Linked DNA regions of Blastococcus saxobsidens DD2. The protein of the gene in region 1 interacts with the protein of each later gene in a pairwise test. Links are inferred from orthologs where the notes say so. Each region holds a gene or a part of one and is shown on either strand. Other genes may lie near its edges.

Region 1 (7,924 bases):
CGGACGCCCAGCGCCAGGGCCTGCTCCGCGAGCAGGGCGACATCTCCGCCGCCGGCGGCCAGGCCGGTGATCAGCAGTCGGTCCGGGAACTGCTGGGCCACGTCGATCGCCTGCCGGCCGATGGATCCGGTCGAGCCGAGGACGGTGACCTCGCGCGGTGAACTCACGCCGCCATCCTCCCCGACCCGCCGCGCGCGCCCACCTCGGAGGGTGCCGCGGGCCGGCTCCTGCCAGAATGGTCGGGTGACCGAGGCATTCCACTCCCCGTCGACCCAGCGGGTCAACCAGCCCGGACGTGAGGAAGGGGTCGTCCGCGCCGGCGAGCACCCCGTCGAGCACGAGCAGCCCGAGGACTGGGGCTGGCACGGCGAGACCGGCAAGTGGGGCCAGATCGGCGGCTGGATCAGCGTGGTCGTGATCCTCCTGTACATGGTCGGCAACCACGAGGGGCGCGTCGAGGACCTCTGGCTGCTCGCATTCGCCGGTGTGATGGCGCTCGTCCTGATCTGGGACATCCGCCGCAAGAAGACCGCCTGGCGCCGCTGATCAGTCGCCGCACGACCGAGGAGGCCCGCGCCCATGGGCGCGGGCCTCCTGCACATCAGGCACACCTCTCGACCGTTTGGGCGCACATCGACGGCGTGTCGTGACGATGCGGGAGGGTAACTGGCGATCTGCGACGACTACCTCGGTGAGCGCGCCTACCCGCTCGTCGCCATCACCCTCGGTGACCTGCCGGTGCCCCCCGAGTGCGCCTCGGGCTGCGCCACGGTCGCCCCCGGCGCGACGCTGACCCCCGAGAGGGCCGCCGTCCCTGGTGAGACCCGGTACCTGCGGCTGACCGGCTACCTGCCCCTGGAGCAGGTCACCCTGGTCCTGCACTCGACCCCGCAGCACCTCGGCACGCTCACCGCCGACGCCGCGGGCATCCTGACCGTGCCGTTCACGGCGCCGGCCGGCACCGCGGCCGGTGCGCACAACCTCGTCGTCACCCGCGCCGACGGCACCACGGTCACCTACCCCCTCACCGTCGCGGCCGCCGCCAAGCCCTTGCTCGCCGACACCGGCGCCGACGTCACCGTCCCGCTCGTGCTCGGCGGTGTGCTGGTCCTGGCCGGCGCCGGCACGATCGTGGCCGCCCGCCGCCGCGGCCATGGGGTCGCGCAGACCTGAGCGTGACCGACAGCTCCACGGCGGACGCCGGCCAGGACCTTCCTGGCCGGCGTCCGTCACGTCGCGCTCCCGTCCCTGACCGGCGCCGCCGCCTGGGATGGACGGTCGCGGGCGTGGTCCTGCTGGTGCTGGGCGCGCTCACCCTCGACGTGTCGCTGGTCGTCTTCCGGGTCGACCGCGTGGCGGTCGCGCTGCCCGAGGGGCCGGGCACCACCTGGGTCCTCGTCGGTCTCGACTCTCGTGCCGCGCTGCCTGAAGGCGCCTCCGTCGAGGACTTCGGCAGTACCGATGAGGTGCGCGGCAGCCGCGCCGACGTGGTCCTCATCGTGCACGACTCCGGAGAGCACACCAGCGCCTTCTCCGTATCGCGCGATGTCGTCGTCTCCCGCAGGGCGTCGCCGGGGCGCCTGGCGCTGAGCTGGCTGGACGGACCGCAGTCGACCGTCGACGCGCTCTGCGGGCTCGGCGTCGCCGCCGACCACCTGGTCGCCGTCGACCTGGCCGGGTTCGCCGCCGTGGTCGACGCCGCGGGCGGCCTGGACGTCGACGTCCCCGAGCCCGTGCGCGATCGGCTCGCCGGCCTGGAGCTGCCCGCCGCCGGTCCCCGGCACGTCGACGGCGCGACGGCGCTGGCGATGGTGCGCTCGCGCCACCCCGAGCACCTGGTCGGCGGGAAGTGGGTCGCCGCTCCGGAGGACCCCGATGGCCGCGCCACGACGGCCGGGACGGTCGTGTCCGCGTTGTCCGGCGCCGTGGACAGCGCCCGGTGGCGACCCTGGCGGCTGCAGTCGCTGGCCTGGGCGGCGTCGGGCGCGCTGACCGTGGACACCGGCACGTCCACCGGCGAGCTGCTCGCCCTGGCCGGCACGGAGCTCGACGAGGTGGAGGTCCTGCCGGTCGGCGAAGCGGTCGACGGCACGCTGGCCCGCTTCCCGACCGACGCGACCAGCAGTGCGCTCGACGCCGCCGGCATGTCCTGCGGCTGAGCGCTCAGGAGACGGCGACGCCGATCGCCGAGCCGATGAGGTAGGTGATCCCCGCCGCGGCCGCCCCGAAGAAGAGCTGCCGCAGTCCGGCGTACCACCAGGGCCGCGGGGTGAACCGCGAGGACAGCGCCCCGGCCAGCAGCAGGCCCAGGCCGCCGCAGAGCAGGGCGACCCACAGCACCGGGACGCCGAGGAAGTACGGGAGCAGCGGCAGCACCGCGCCGGTCGCGAACGTCAGGAACGAGGAGACCGCCGCGACGCGGGGCGAGGGCCGGTCGTCGGAGTCGACACCCAGCTCGGCCAGCACGTGCAGCCGCAGGGCGGTCTCGGGGTTCGCCGACAGCTGGACGGCGACCTGGCGGGCGAGCCGGGCGTCGACCCCGCGGTCCTGCAGCATCGCGGTGAGCTCGGCGAGCTCGCCGGCCGGGTTGCGCTCCAGCTCCCGCCGCTCCTTCTCGACCTCCAGGTCGAGCTGCTCGTTCTGGGTCTTCACCGAGGTGTACTCACCCAGCGCCATCGAGACGGCGCCGGCGACCAGGCTCGCCACGCCGGCCAGCACGATCGCCCGCGGGGCGGCGCCGCCACCGCCCACGCCGGCGACCAGCGCGGTGTTGGTGACCAGCCCGTCCATGGCGCCGAACACCGCGGCCCGCAGCCAGCCGCCGGACACGTCCGCGTGGGTGTGCTCGTGCGCCTCGGCCTCGGACGGGGCGCCGGCCGAGGTCACTCGTCGCCCTCGGCTCCCAGCTCGCCCGGCGGCTCGACGGACGGCACCGGGACGGCGACGCTCGGCACCCCGTCCACCTGGTCGGCGGCCGCCAGCTGCCCGCAGGCGCCGTCGATGTCCTGGCCGCGGGTGTCGCGCACCGTCGTCGCCACCCCGGCGGCGCGCAGGCGGGCGACGAACTCCCGCTGGGCCGGCAGCGGACTGGCGTCCCAGGGGCTGCCGGGCGTCGGGTTCAGCGGGATCAGGTTCACGTGGGCGAGCTTGCCCGCGAGCAACTTCCCGAGCAGGTCGGCCCGGAACGGCTGGTCGTTGACGTCGCGGATGAGCGCGTACTCCACCGAGTAGCGACGGCCCGTCCGCTGCGCGTAGGCGTCGGCGGCGTCGATGACCTCGCCGACCTTCCAGCGCGTGTTGATCGGCACCAGGGTGTCGCGCAGCTCGTCGTCCGGGGCGTGCAGGCTGACCGCGAGGGTGACGTTGCGCCCCTCCTCGGTGAGCCGGCGGATGGCCGGCACCAGGCCGACGGTGGAGACGGTCACCGACCGCTGCGACAGGCCCAGGCCGTAGGGAGCGGTGCCGAGGAGGGCGTCGAGGGTCGTGCGCACCCGGGCGTAGTTGGCCAGCGGCTCCCCCATGCCCATGAACACCACGTTGGACAGCCGTCCCGGCCCGCCGTCGATCTCCCCGTTCGCCATGGCCGCCCCGGCTGCGACGGCCTGACCGATGATCTCGGCGGCCGACAGGTTGCGGGTGAGCCCGGCCTGGCCGGTGGCGCAGAACGGGCACGCCATGCCGCAGCCGGCCTGGCTGGAGATGCAGACGGTGGCGCGGTCGGGATAGCGCATGAGGACGCTCTCCACGAGCGCACCGTCGTGCAGCCGCCACAGGGTCTTGCGGGTGCGGCCGCTGTCGGCGGTCTGGTGGCGCAGAGGGGTGAGCAGCCCCGGCAGCAGCGCCTCGCGCAGCGTCTCGCGGACGGCGGCCGGGATGTCGGTCATCTGCGCCGGGTCGGTGACCCCGCGGTAGAAGTGCCGGGCCAGCTGGTCGGCCCGGAACGCCGGCTGGCCGAGCTCGGCGACCGCCGCCCGGGCCTCCTCGCGGGTGAGGTCGGCGAGGTGGCGGGGCGGCTTGCCGCGGCGGGGGGCGTCGAAGACGAGCGGGAGGGCAGTCATGGCGCCGTCCATGGTCCCACCCGCGGGGACGGACCCGGCGGTGGCGAGGTGAAGCTCACGGACTCACAGCTCGCGTGGCTCCAGCGGCCGCGACGCCGGCCCGTGCAGCACCCGCCCGTCGGACCCGAACCGCGAGCCGTGGCAGGGGCAGTCCCAGCTCTTCTCGCCCTCGTTCCAGGCGACGGTGCAGCCGAGATGGGTGCAGACCGAGGAGACGGCGTGCAGCGCGCCCTCCTCGTCGCGGTAGGCCGCGGTCTGCTTCCCGTCGGCCTCGAGGACGGCCGCCTCGCCGGGGAGCAGGTCCTGCGGCGAGCCCTTGGGGGCGCCGAGCACCCGGCCCTTCAGCCAGGTGGTGGCGACGTGGGCGTTCTGCTTCACGAACTCCGGCCCCGGCAGCGAGGTGGCGGCGCGGCGGGCGTCGAAGGTGGCCGCCCACGGGTTGTCCCGGTCGAGGACCAGATCGCGGATCAGCATCGCCGACGCCGTCCCGTTGGTCATGCCCCAGCCCGCGAACCCGGTGGCGGTGAGCACCCGCTGCGAGCCGGGCATGACGTACCCGGTGAAGGGCACCCGGTCGAGGCTGGTCAGCTCCTCCGCCGACCAGTGGTAGCGGAAGTCGGTGACCCCGAAGTGCTCGCGGGCCCAGTCCTGCAGCCGCGCCCACCGCTGGTCGGTGTCGGTGACGTGGCCGACCTCGTGCCCCTCGCCGACGACGATCAGCAGATCCTCCCCCTCGAGCACGGCCGTCCGCGTCGAGCGGGTCGGCGACCCCGCGTTGATGGTCATCCCCGCCGGTACCCCGGAGGGCAGGACGCCGGCCACGCCGTAGGACCGGCTCGGCTTCAGCCGCGCGAAGTGGCCGCCACGGTCGAGGAACGGGTAATGGGTGGCGACGACGACGTGCGCTGCCGACAGCCGGCCGGCGGTGGTCTCGACCGTGCACCCGTCGTCGTCCTCGTCGACGGCCTGCGCCCGCACGTCCTCGATCACCGAGCCGCCCGCGCGCACGAAGGCCTCGGCCAGGCCGGCGAGGTAGCGCCCCGGATGGAACTGCGCCTGGTCGGCGAAGGACAGCGCCGCGGGGACCGGAAAGGGCAGCGGCGCCTCCCGGCCGAGGGTGACGGGCAGGCCGATGCGCCGCGCGACCTCCGCCTCGCGTTCGACGTGCGCCACCGTCGCGTCGTCCTCCGCGTAGACCACGTGCGGCAGCCCGCGCTCCAGCCCGCAGTCGATGCCGAGGTCGGCGACCAGGTCGACGACCTGCTGCAGACCGGCGACGTTGGCCTGCGCGTACGCGGCGGCCGCGTCGAGGCCACGTGTGCTCTCGATCGCGGAGTAGAGAGTGCCGTGGCCGTAGGTGAGCTTCACCGTGGACCGGGTGGTGACCGAGTCCCCGATCCGCCCGGCGGTCACGAGCGTCACCGCCCGACCCTCCCGTTGCAGGAGCAGGGCGGTGGTCAGCCCGGTGATCCCCCCGCCGAGGACGAGGACGTCGGCCGGGGCCGTCCGGATCGCCGTCCCCCCGAGGTGCGGGGCCGCCATGGTGTCGATCCACGGCGAGATGTGGCGGTCTGCATGATCGGGCACGACGAGGCCTCCGGTGAAGTCGGCGGGTGATCCCGTGCCCCCTACCCGCTGCGGCCGGCGGTAGCCGCGGGCACGGGCGGGCTCGGCGCCGGGCTGCGTATCGACCGCAGCACCGTCAGGCTGGCGCTCATGAGCCGCCTCGCCGACGTCGATCTGACCGCCCGCCTGGACAAGAAGGAGGGCAAGATCCAGCTGGCCGAGGCCCAGCACCGCCTCACCCACCTGCGGCTGCTGCTCGGCGGCCAGATCGGTCCCGGGGACCTCGGCCCTCCGCTGCTGGTGCTCTTCGAGGGCTGGGACGCCTCGGGCAAGGGCGGGGCGATCCAGCGGCTGGTCGGTGAGCTCGATCCCCGGCACGTGCGGGTGGCCCAGTTCGCCGCTCCCACCCGTGACGAGAAGCGGCACCACTTCCTGTGGCGCTTCTGGCCGGTGCTGCCCGGCTGGGGCGGCATGGCCGTGCTCGACCGCTCCTGGTACGGGAGGGTGCTGGTCGAGCGGGTCGAGGGTTATGCCGAGGAGCACGCGTGGCGCCGCGCGTACCAGGAGATCGTCGACCTGGAGACGTCGCTGGCCGCCGAGGGCACCGTGCTGGTGAAGTTCTGGATGCACGTCTCCCCCGAGGAGCAGCTGCGCCGCTTCGAGTCCCGCCGCGCGAACCCGTACAAGGCCTGGAAGCTCACCGACGAGGACTGGCGGAACCGGGAGAAGCGCGGCGTCTACGCGGCAGCGGTGGAGGAGATGCTCGAGCGCACCTCCACACCGGTCGCCCCGTGGCACGTCATCCCCGCCGAGGACAAGCGGTGGGCGCGGGTCGCCGTCGTCCGCACGGTGTGCGAGGCCGTCGAGTCGGCGCTGCGCGCCCGGGGCATCGATCCGGACCCGCCGCTCACCGGCGGCTAACGGTTCGCGCCCAGGTCAGCGTGCTGCCGCACCCAGCCGTGCATGGCGATGCCGGCGGCCACGCCGGCGTTGATCGACCGGGTGGAGCCGAACTGGGCGATCGAGACGGTGATGGCGGCCCCGGCGCGGGCCTCCGCCGTCAGACCCGGCCCCTCCTGGCCGAACAGCAGCACGCAGCGCTCCGGCAGCGCGGCGGTCTCGATCGGCACGGCGCCGGGCCCGTTGTCGACCGCCACGACGGCGAGCCCGCCCTCGGCGGCGAAAGCCAGCAGTCCGCCGACGTCCTCGTGGTGGCGGAGATGCTGATACCTGTCGGTGACCATGGCGCCCCGACGATTCCACCGCCGCCGGCCCACCACGTGCACCTCAGCGGCGAGGAAGGCGTTGGCGGTGCGCACCACCGTCCCGATGTTCAGGTCGTGGCCGAAGTTCTCGATGGCGACGTGGAAGGGGTGCCGGCGTCGGTCGAGGTCCGCGACGATCGCCTCGACGGTCCAGTAGCGGTACCGGTCGACGACGTTGCGCCGGTCCCCCTCCGCGAGCAGCTGCGGGTCGTAGCGCGGGTCGTCCGGCCAGGGCCCCTCCCAGGGGCCGGTACCGACCGTGGTCCCCCAGTCGGTGGGGCCGGGCAGTTCGTCCTCGTGCACCCAGGGAGGATCGCAGGGTGACTCCCGACGTCCTCGTGCACCTCGTCGAACCGGCCCAGTGGCGCGCCGCGCTGCGGCAGGGGTCGATCCGGCCGGGGCCGGACGGTTTCGTGCACCTGTCCACCCCGGACCTGGTGCACCTGCCCGCGCGGCGCCTCTTCCCCGGCCGGCGGGATCTCGCCCTGCTGGTGGTCGACCCCCGACGGCTGACCGATCCGGTGCGGTTCGAGCCCGGGCATCCCGACGACCCGGCCGAGCTCCGGTTCCCCCACCTGTACGGGCCGCTGCCGACGAGCTCGGTCGTCGCGGTGGTTCTCTACCGTCCGCCGACGCCGGTCGTGCTGCCGGAGCCGTCCGACGCCCTCGCCCGCGCCCTGACCTTCTACACGTCGGTGCCGGTCCGGCGGGCCGTCGGCGTCGGCGACGTCCCCGGCGGGGTGGCCGTGCTGGACCCCGACGTCCCGTCCTCCCACGACAACAACCGGCTGCTGCTCACCGCCCCGGTGGACGCGGCAGCCGTCGAAGCCGCGGCCGAGGAGGTCGGCGGCAACGCCGGCTGGCCGCAGCGCGCTGCACTGCTGGCCTGGCCGGACGCGGGCCCCGTCGCCCGAGCGCTGGCCGCGCGGGGCTGGAACGCCGAGGAACTGGTGCTCATGGCCCGCCGCACCGAGCTGCCGGTGCCGCGCCCCGGTGCGGGCGCGGAGGTGGTCGACCAGCGGGAGGTGCACGAGC
Region 2 (5,667 bases), 1.5 Mb from region 1 along the record:
CCCGTAGCCACGGTCGTGGTCCAGCCCGTCGGACTGCCGGGAGTCGTACCGGCCGTAGCCCCGGGTGTCCTCGTCCTCGACGAGCCCCAGGTAGATCCCCATCCTCCGCATGGCTCCAGCCATCGGACCTCCCCCTCTGCTGGTGTCCTCAGCGTCGCGTCTGCACGATCGTCGTCACATCGTTCCGGATGCCCGATGACCGTGCGGCCCGTGTGACTGCTGTGACTCACGTGGCTGGTGTTCCTCGAACTCACCGCAGGGTAGGGCCCGCCGGCCGAACAACGCGGTTCCGACACGCACGAGCGTGGCGCCGGCCGCCACCGCCTCCTCCAGGTCCTCGCTCATGCCCGCGGAGATCTGCACCGCCTCCGGGTGGTCCGCGCGCAGGCGCTCGGCGACGGCGGCCAGGCGCGCGAAGGCGGGAGCCGGCTGCTCGCCGCGCGGAGCGACCGCCATCAGGCCGCGGAGGCGCAATGCCGGTGCGCCGGCGACGACATCGGCCAGGGCCGGCACCTCGTCCGGCCGGGCCCCGCCCCGCGCGGCTGCCTGACCGGCCGGACCCCCGAGGTCGACCTGGATGAGGACCTCGATCGGGCGCCGGGCCTCCTGGCCCGCCCGGTCCAGGACCGTGGCGAGCGAGGCCCGGTCCACCGAGTGGACGACGGCACCGGTCCGCGCGACGGCCGCGGCCTTGTTCCGCTGCAGCTGGCCCACGAAGTGCCACCGGAGGTGCACGTCATCGAGCTCGGCCGTCTTCCCCAGCAGCTCCTGGACCCGGTTCTCGCCGAAGTCCCGCTGGCCCAGGGCGGCGAGCGCGCGGACGTCGTCGGCCGGCCAGGTCTTGCTCACCGCGAGCAGGGCGACCCCCGCCGGATCCCGTCCCGCCGCCCGGGCCGCCGCGTCGATGCGGGCACGGACCGCGCGCAGGTTCTCCTCGAGCGGACTCATGACGCGATCCTCCCGGAATCCTGCAGAGAGTGGCCAGGACGGTCGGGGCGATGTCCGCCTCAGCCGAGCCCCCCCCCTTTACGGTGAAGGCGTGATGCAGGTTTCCTGATCTTGTCGGACCCGCCCGGCACTATCGGGCTCGTGACGCATGGTGCGGTGCGGGTGCGGCTGGACGTGACCGACGTCCAGGCCAGCGTGCTGCTGCGCGCCGCGGGTGCTCGTCGCAAGGCGTGGAACTGGGCCCTGGCGAAGATCAAGGCGAACGCCGACCAGTGGGCCGCCGAGGCCACCTACGGCATCGAGCGGACTGACCGGGTCCGGCCGCTCAACTACTTCGCTTTGGGCAAACTGTGGACCGCCGAGCGGCCCGAGGTGGCGCCGTGGGCGGGCGAGCACTCCACGTGGACGTTCCGGTACGCGCTACGCGACGCGGCGAACGCGCACCAGGCGTTCCTCGCCGGGAAGCGCCGGTTCCCGCGGTTCAAGGCCCGGCGCCGGGACCGCGCGCGGTTTACCGTCCGCGACGGCCTGGCGCTCGAGGTCGGCCGAGTGCGGCTGGCCAAGTACGGCTGGGTGCGCATCAGCTCGGCGTGCCCGCAGCAGGCGAAGCTGCGCCGACTGCTGCGGCGTGGCCAGGCGGTCCTGCAACACATCACCGTCAGCCGGTCCTCGGACGGGCACTGGTACGCCACCGTGAGCTACACGCGTGAGGCTCGCGTCCCGACCGAGCAGTGCACTGCGTCGGCCGGCCCGGTCGTCGGGGTGGACCGGGGCGTCAAGACGACTGCCGTCGTCGCCACGACGGAGGGGCGGGTTGTCTCCCAGTTGCCGGCGTCCCGGGCGCTGCGGGACCGGCTGCGCCAGGTGAAGCATCTGCAGCGGACGGTGTCCCGCACGAAGAAAGGCTCGGTGAACCGGCGGCGGGCCGTCGCCAGGCTCGGCCGGGCGCACGCCCGTGCCGCCGCCGTCCGTGCCGAAGCGCTGCATACCTTCACCGCCGAGCTGGCCCGAGAACACGGCGTCGTGGTGGTCGAGGACCTGGCGACGAAGAACCTCATGGCCAACCGCGCGCTCGCCGCCGCGATCGGCGATCAGGGCTGGGCCGAGCTCGCCCGGCAGCTGACCTATAAGACGGCCCGCCACGGCGGGCAGTTGATTGTCGCGGATCGCTGGTTCGCGAGCTCGAAGACTTGCTCGGCATGTGGTGCGGTGAGACCCAAGCTCACCCTCGCCGAGCGCACCTACCACTGCGGCAACGACTCCTGCGGCCACGTGGCCGACCGGGACGTCAACGCCGCCGCGAACCTCGCCGCCTGGGGCGAGCACACACTCGGGCTCTGCCCGTGCGTAACCCAGGACGGGGACCGCCACCCGGGCGGCCCGACAGCCGGCAGTAGCCGGCATGCCTGTGGAGGGCGGGTGTCAGCCGCGACCGGCCAGGTCGCGGCGGTGTTGCCCGGTGAAGCAGGAACCAGCGGGCCACGCCTCGGCGTGGCGTAAGCACTGGACGCCCCGGACAGGGGCGCTTGCGCGTAGGTGCGATGGGCAACCATCACACTTTCACCGTAAGGGGGGGCCGAGCCAGATCAGCCCGGCCTGCCGCCCGGTGACACCGTCCCGGCGGTGGGAGAACAGGGTCGGGTCCTCCACCGTGCAGCGCGGGTCCTGCACCACCTCGGGGATGCCGGCCCGGCGGAGGATCTCCTCGACCCCCGCCCGCAGGTCCAGCCCGGGGGTACCGGCGCGGGTGCGCACCGCGGCCGCCGGGGCGATCCGCGCGACCTCGGCCTGCATCGGCGCCGGGACCTCGTAGCAGGCCCCGCAGACGGCGGGTCCGAGCAGTGCGGTCACGTGGCGCGCCCGCGCGCCCAGCCGGGCCATGGCCGACAGGGCCGCCGGCAGGACACCCTGCCGCACACCCTCCCGGCCGGCGTGCACGGCCGCGACGACGCCGGTCTCGGAGTCGGCGAGAAGGACCGGGACGCAGTCGGCGGCCAGCACCGCCAGCACCAGCCCCGGCGTCGCCGTGACGACGCCGTCGGTGGCCGGGAGCGGCCCGGCCTGCGGCCCGTCGACGACGGCCACACCGGTGCCATGGACCTGGTCCATCCAGACCAGCCGGTCCTCCCCCACCCCGAGCTCCCGCGCCACCCGGCCCCGGTTGGCGGCGACGTCGGCCGGGTCGTCCCCGACGTGGCCTCCGAGGTTGAAGGAGTCGTACGGCGGACGGGAACGGCCGCCCCGCCGGTCGGTGACGACCCTGCGGGGTCGCACCGACGACGGGGCGGCCGGATTCGTGCTCATCGGAACCAACCCTACGGTCCCGCTGCAGCGTCCCGCCGCGAGCGTGCGCGCGGCGGGAGCAGGGGTCCGTCGAGGGCTCCAGCTATCCCTTGAGGAACTCCGGGATGTCCAGCTCCTCCTCGAAGTCCTCGTTCGACAGCGGCCGACGGCCGTTCGCCGGGGGGCCGGGGATCGGCGGCAGCGGAGGGACGGTCAGCCCGCCTCCCGCGGCCGGCCGCCCGGCCGCCGCGCCGGGCGGGGACTGGGCGAGCCGCTCACCGCTCACCGGCGCCTCGGGCGGCTGGGCGGCGGCCGGAGGGGCCGCCGCTACCGGTGGAGCGGCGACCGGTGGAGGTGCCACCGGACGGCGGTGCGCGGCGAACGGGGAGGCCCCGCCGGTGGACAGCTGACCGGAGGTGGTGCCCATCCCCGCACCGGCCGTCTCCTTGCGGGAGCCGGGCCGGCCGCCGTCGAAACCGGCGGCGATGACCGTCACCCGCACCTCGTCACCGAGCGCGTCGTCGATCACCGCGCCGAAGATGATGTTGGCGTCGGCGTGCGCGGCGTCGGACACCAGCGAGGCCGCCTCGTTGATCTCGAACAGGCCGAGGTCCGACCCGCCGGAAATCGACAGCAGGACGCCGTGGGCGCCCTCCATCGAGGCCTCGAGCAGCGGGCTGGCGATCGCCTGCTCGGCGGCCAGCAGGGCACGGTTGTCCCCGCGTGCACTGCCGATGCCCATCAGCGCCGAGCCCGCCCCGGACATGACCGACTTGACGTCGGCGAAGTCCAGGTTGATCAGGCCGGGCGTGGTGATCAGGTCGGTGATGCCCTGGACACCGGAGAGCAGCACCTGGTCGGCGGTGCGGAACGCGTCCATGACGCTGACGTTCCGGTCGCCCAGCTGCAGCAGCCGGTCGTTCGGGATCACGATGAGCGTGTCGCACTCGTTGCGCAGCTCCTCGATGCCCGACTCGGCCTGCACCGCGCGCCGCTTGCCCTCGAACGAGAACGGACGGGTGACCACACCGATGGTCAGGGCCCCGAGCTTGCGGGCGATGGAGGCGACCACAGGGGCGCCACCGGTGCCCGTGCCACCACCCTCGCCCGCGGTCACGAAGACCATGTCGGCCCCCTTGAGGACCTCCTCGATCTCCTCCCGGTGGTCCTCGGCGGCCTGCCGGCCGACGTCGGGCTGTGCACCGGCGCCGAGTCCCCGCGTGAGCTCCCGGCCGACGTCGAGCTTGACGTCGGCGTCGCTCATCAGCAGCGCCTGGGCGTCGGTGTTGATCGCGATGAACTCGACCCCCTTGAGGCCGACTTCGATCATGCGGTTGACCGCGTTCACCCCGCCGCCGCCGATGCCGACGACCTTGATGACCGCTAGATAGTTGTGCGGAGGTGTCATGCGGCGCTCCCCAACTGGACCCTCATCCTCAAGTTCAGCCTTACAGTTATGTCAACTCGGTCGACAGAGGTGAAGTTAGGTGGGCGCGGAGAGGCGCTACAAGCACCATCTCCGCGTCGGCGTGTCGGTGAGACCGAATCGCACCGAACACCCGCGACTCATTGGTCACATGAGCACCACCGCGCGTGACGACTCGCGCCGAAAATGTCTCGTCCCGTGACCGTCCCGGCCGCCGCCGGGCGAGAGCAGAAACATCCCGGCGACTTGTGCGTGTCGGGCGTGTCGCACCGACCGGCGTGTCGGCGGCCCGGACCGCCGGAGGCGGTGCGCAGGCGGACGACGACGGTGCGCGACCGGCGCATCGGCCGAGCCGGGAACCGGACTCCGGCATAGGAACCTATGCATACGGTTCCCGGCGGCAAACCGTAGGCATAGGTTCCTATGCCGGTGGGGCGGGCTGGGCGCGGCGGCGGCAGCGGGTCAGAACGACTAGCGCAGGACGACCGCGTCCGGGGCGCTGACGTCGATGACCAAGGCCGGGTCCAGCTCGCCGTCGCGGATCCGGTCCAGCAGCGCCACGAGCACCGTGCCCTTGGTCTCCGACCGCTCCTCGCTCCCCCACCGCACGACCGTCCCGCCGGCCATGGTCAGGCTGATGTCGTGCGGGTCGGGAGCGGCCACCTCGACCACCTCCTCGCGCAGCCCGGCGGGCAGCGTGCGGATGGCCGCCAGCCCAGCGGTCGTGGCGGGATCCTCCGGTCCCGGGTCGGCCACGTCGAGTGGCACGACACCTCGGGGGGCGTCCCCTGTGACGGTGTCGAACAGCACGCCTCCGGCGTCGAGCAGCGACCGCCGGCCGCGCTCACCGACGACGGCCACGGGGACCCGCTCGGCCACGGTCACCACGATCCGGTCCGGCCAGCCGCGGGCGGCCTGCACGTCGCGGATCTGCGGGAGCCGGGCGACCCGGTCCTCCACCGAGCCGAGGTCGACGCGCAGCAGAGGGACGCCGCGCGGCACCTGGGCGG

The links. Proteins that work in one complex are often made in the same cells at the same time.
Region 2: the proteins of rlmN (region 1) and ftsZ interact in binary tests that used the Escherichia coli proteins (3 or more experiments, as listed by UniProt). The link is inferred for Blastococcus saxobsidens DD2 from one-to-one orthologs.

Annotation. Positions count from the first base shown.
Region 1 is NC_016943.1:3,619,221-3,627,144, forward strand. The notes cover bases 1,971-4,751. They hold rlmN (23S rRNA (adenine(2503)-C(2))-methyltransferase RlmN), read right to left. Parts: upstream 4,059-4,751; coding sequence 2,883-4,058; downstream 1,971-2,882. Other genes in these bases: BLASA_RS17110 (LCP family protein), read left to right, coding at 1,971-2,159; BLASA_RS17115 (VIT1/CCC1 transporter family protein), read right to left, coding at 2,164-2,886; BLASA_RS17125 (FAD-dependent oxidoreductase), read right to left, coding at 4,122-4,751. In the rest of the region: dxr (1-deoxy-D-xylulose-5-phosphate reductoisomerase), read right to left, coding at 1-167; BLASA_RS17100 (DUF2631 domain-containing protein), read left to right, coding at 244-546; BLASA_RS17105 (LPXTG cell wall anchor domain-containing protein), read left to right, coding at 739-1,173; more of BLASA_RS17110, read left to right, coding at 1,287-1,970; more of BLASA_RS17125, read right to left, coding at 4,752-5,645; BLASA_RS17130 (polyphosphate kinase 2 family protein), read left to right, coding at 5,775-6,545; BLASA_RS17135 (TrmH family RNA methyltransferase), read right to left, coding at 6,542-7,192; BLASA_RS17140 (GNAT family N-acetyltransferase), read left to right, coding at 7,210-7,924.
Region 2 is NC_016943.1:2,120,926-2,126,592, reverse strand. What follows is about bases 2,488-5,466. They hold ftsZ (cell division protein FtsZ), read right to left. Parts: upstream 4,640-5,466; coding sequence 3,335-4,639; downstream 2,488-3,334. Other genes in these bases: BLASA_RS10010 (cell division protein FtsQ/DivIB), read right to left, coding at 5,129-5,466; pgeF (peptidoglycan editing factor PgeF), read right to left, coding at 2,509-3,252. In the rest of the region: BLASA_RS10035 (cell division protein SepF), read right to left, coding at 1-123; BLASA_RS10030 (YggS family pyridoxal phosphate-dependent enzyme), read right to left, coding at 175-948; BLASA_RS10025 (RNA-guided endonuclease InsQ/TnpB family protein), read left to right, coding at 1,090-2,448; more of BLASA_RS10010, read right to left, coding at 5,467-5,667. UniProt on the Escherichia coli protein: Essential cell division protein that forms a contractile ring structure (Z ring) at the future cell division site. The regulation of the ring assembly controls the timing and the location of cell division.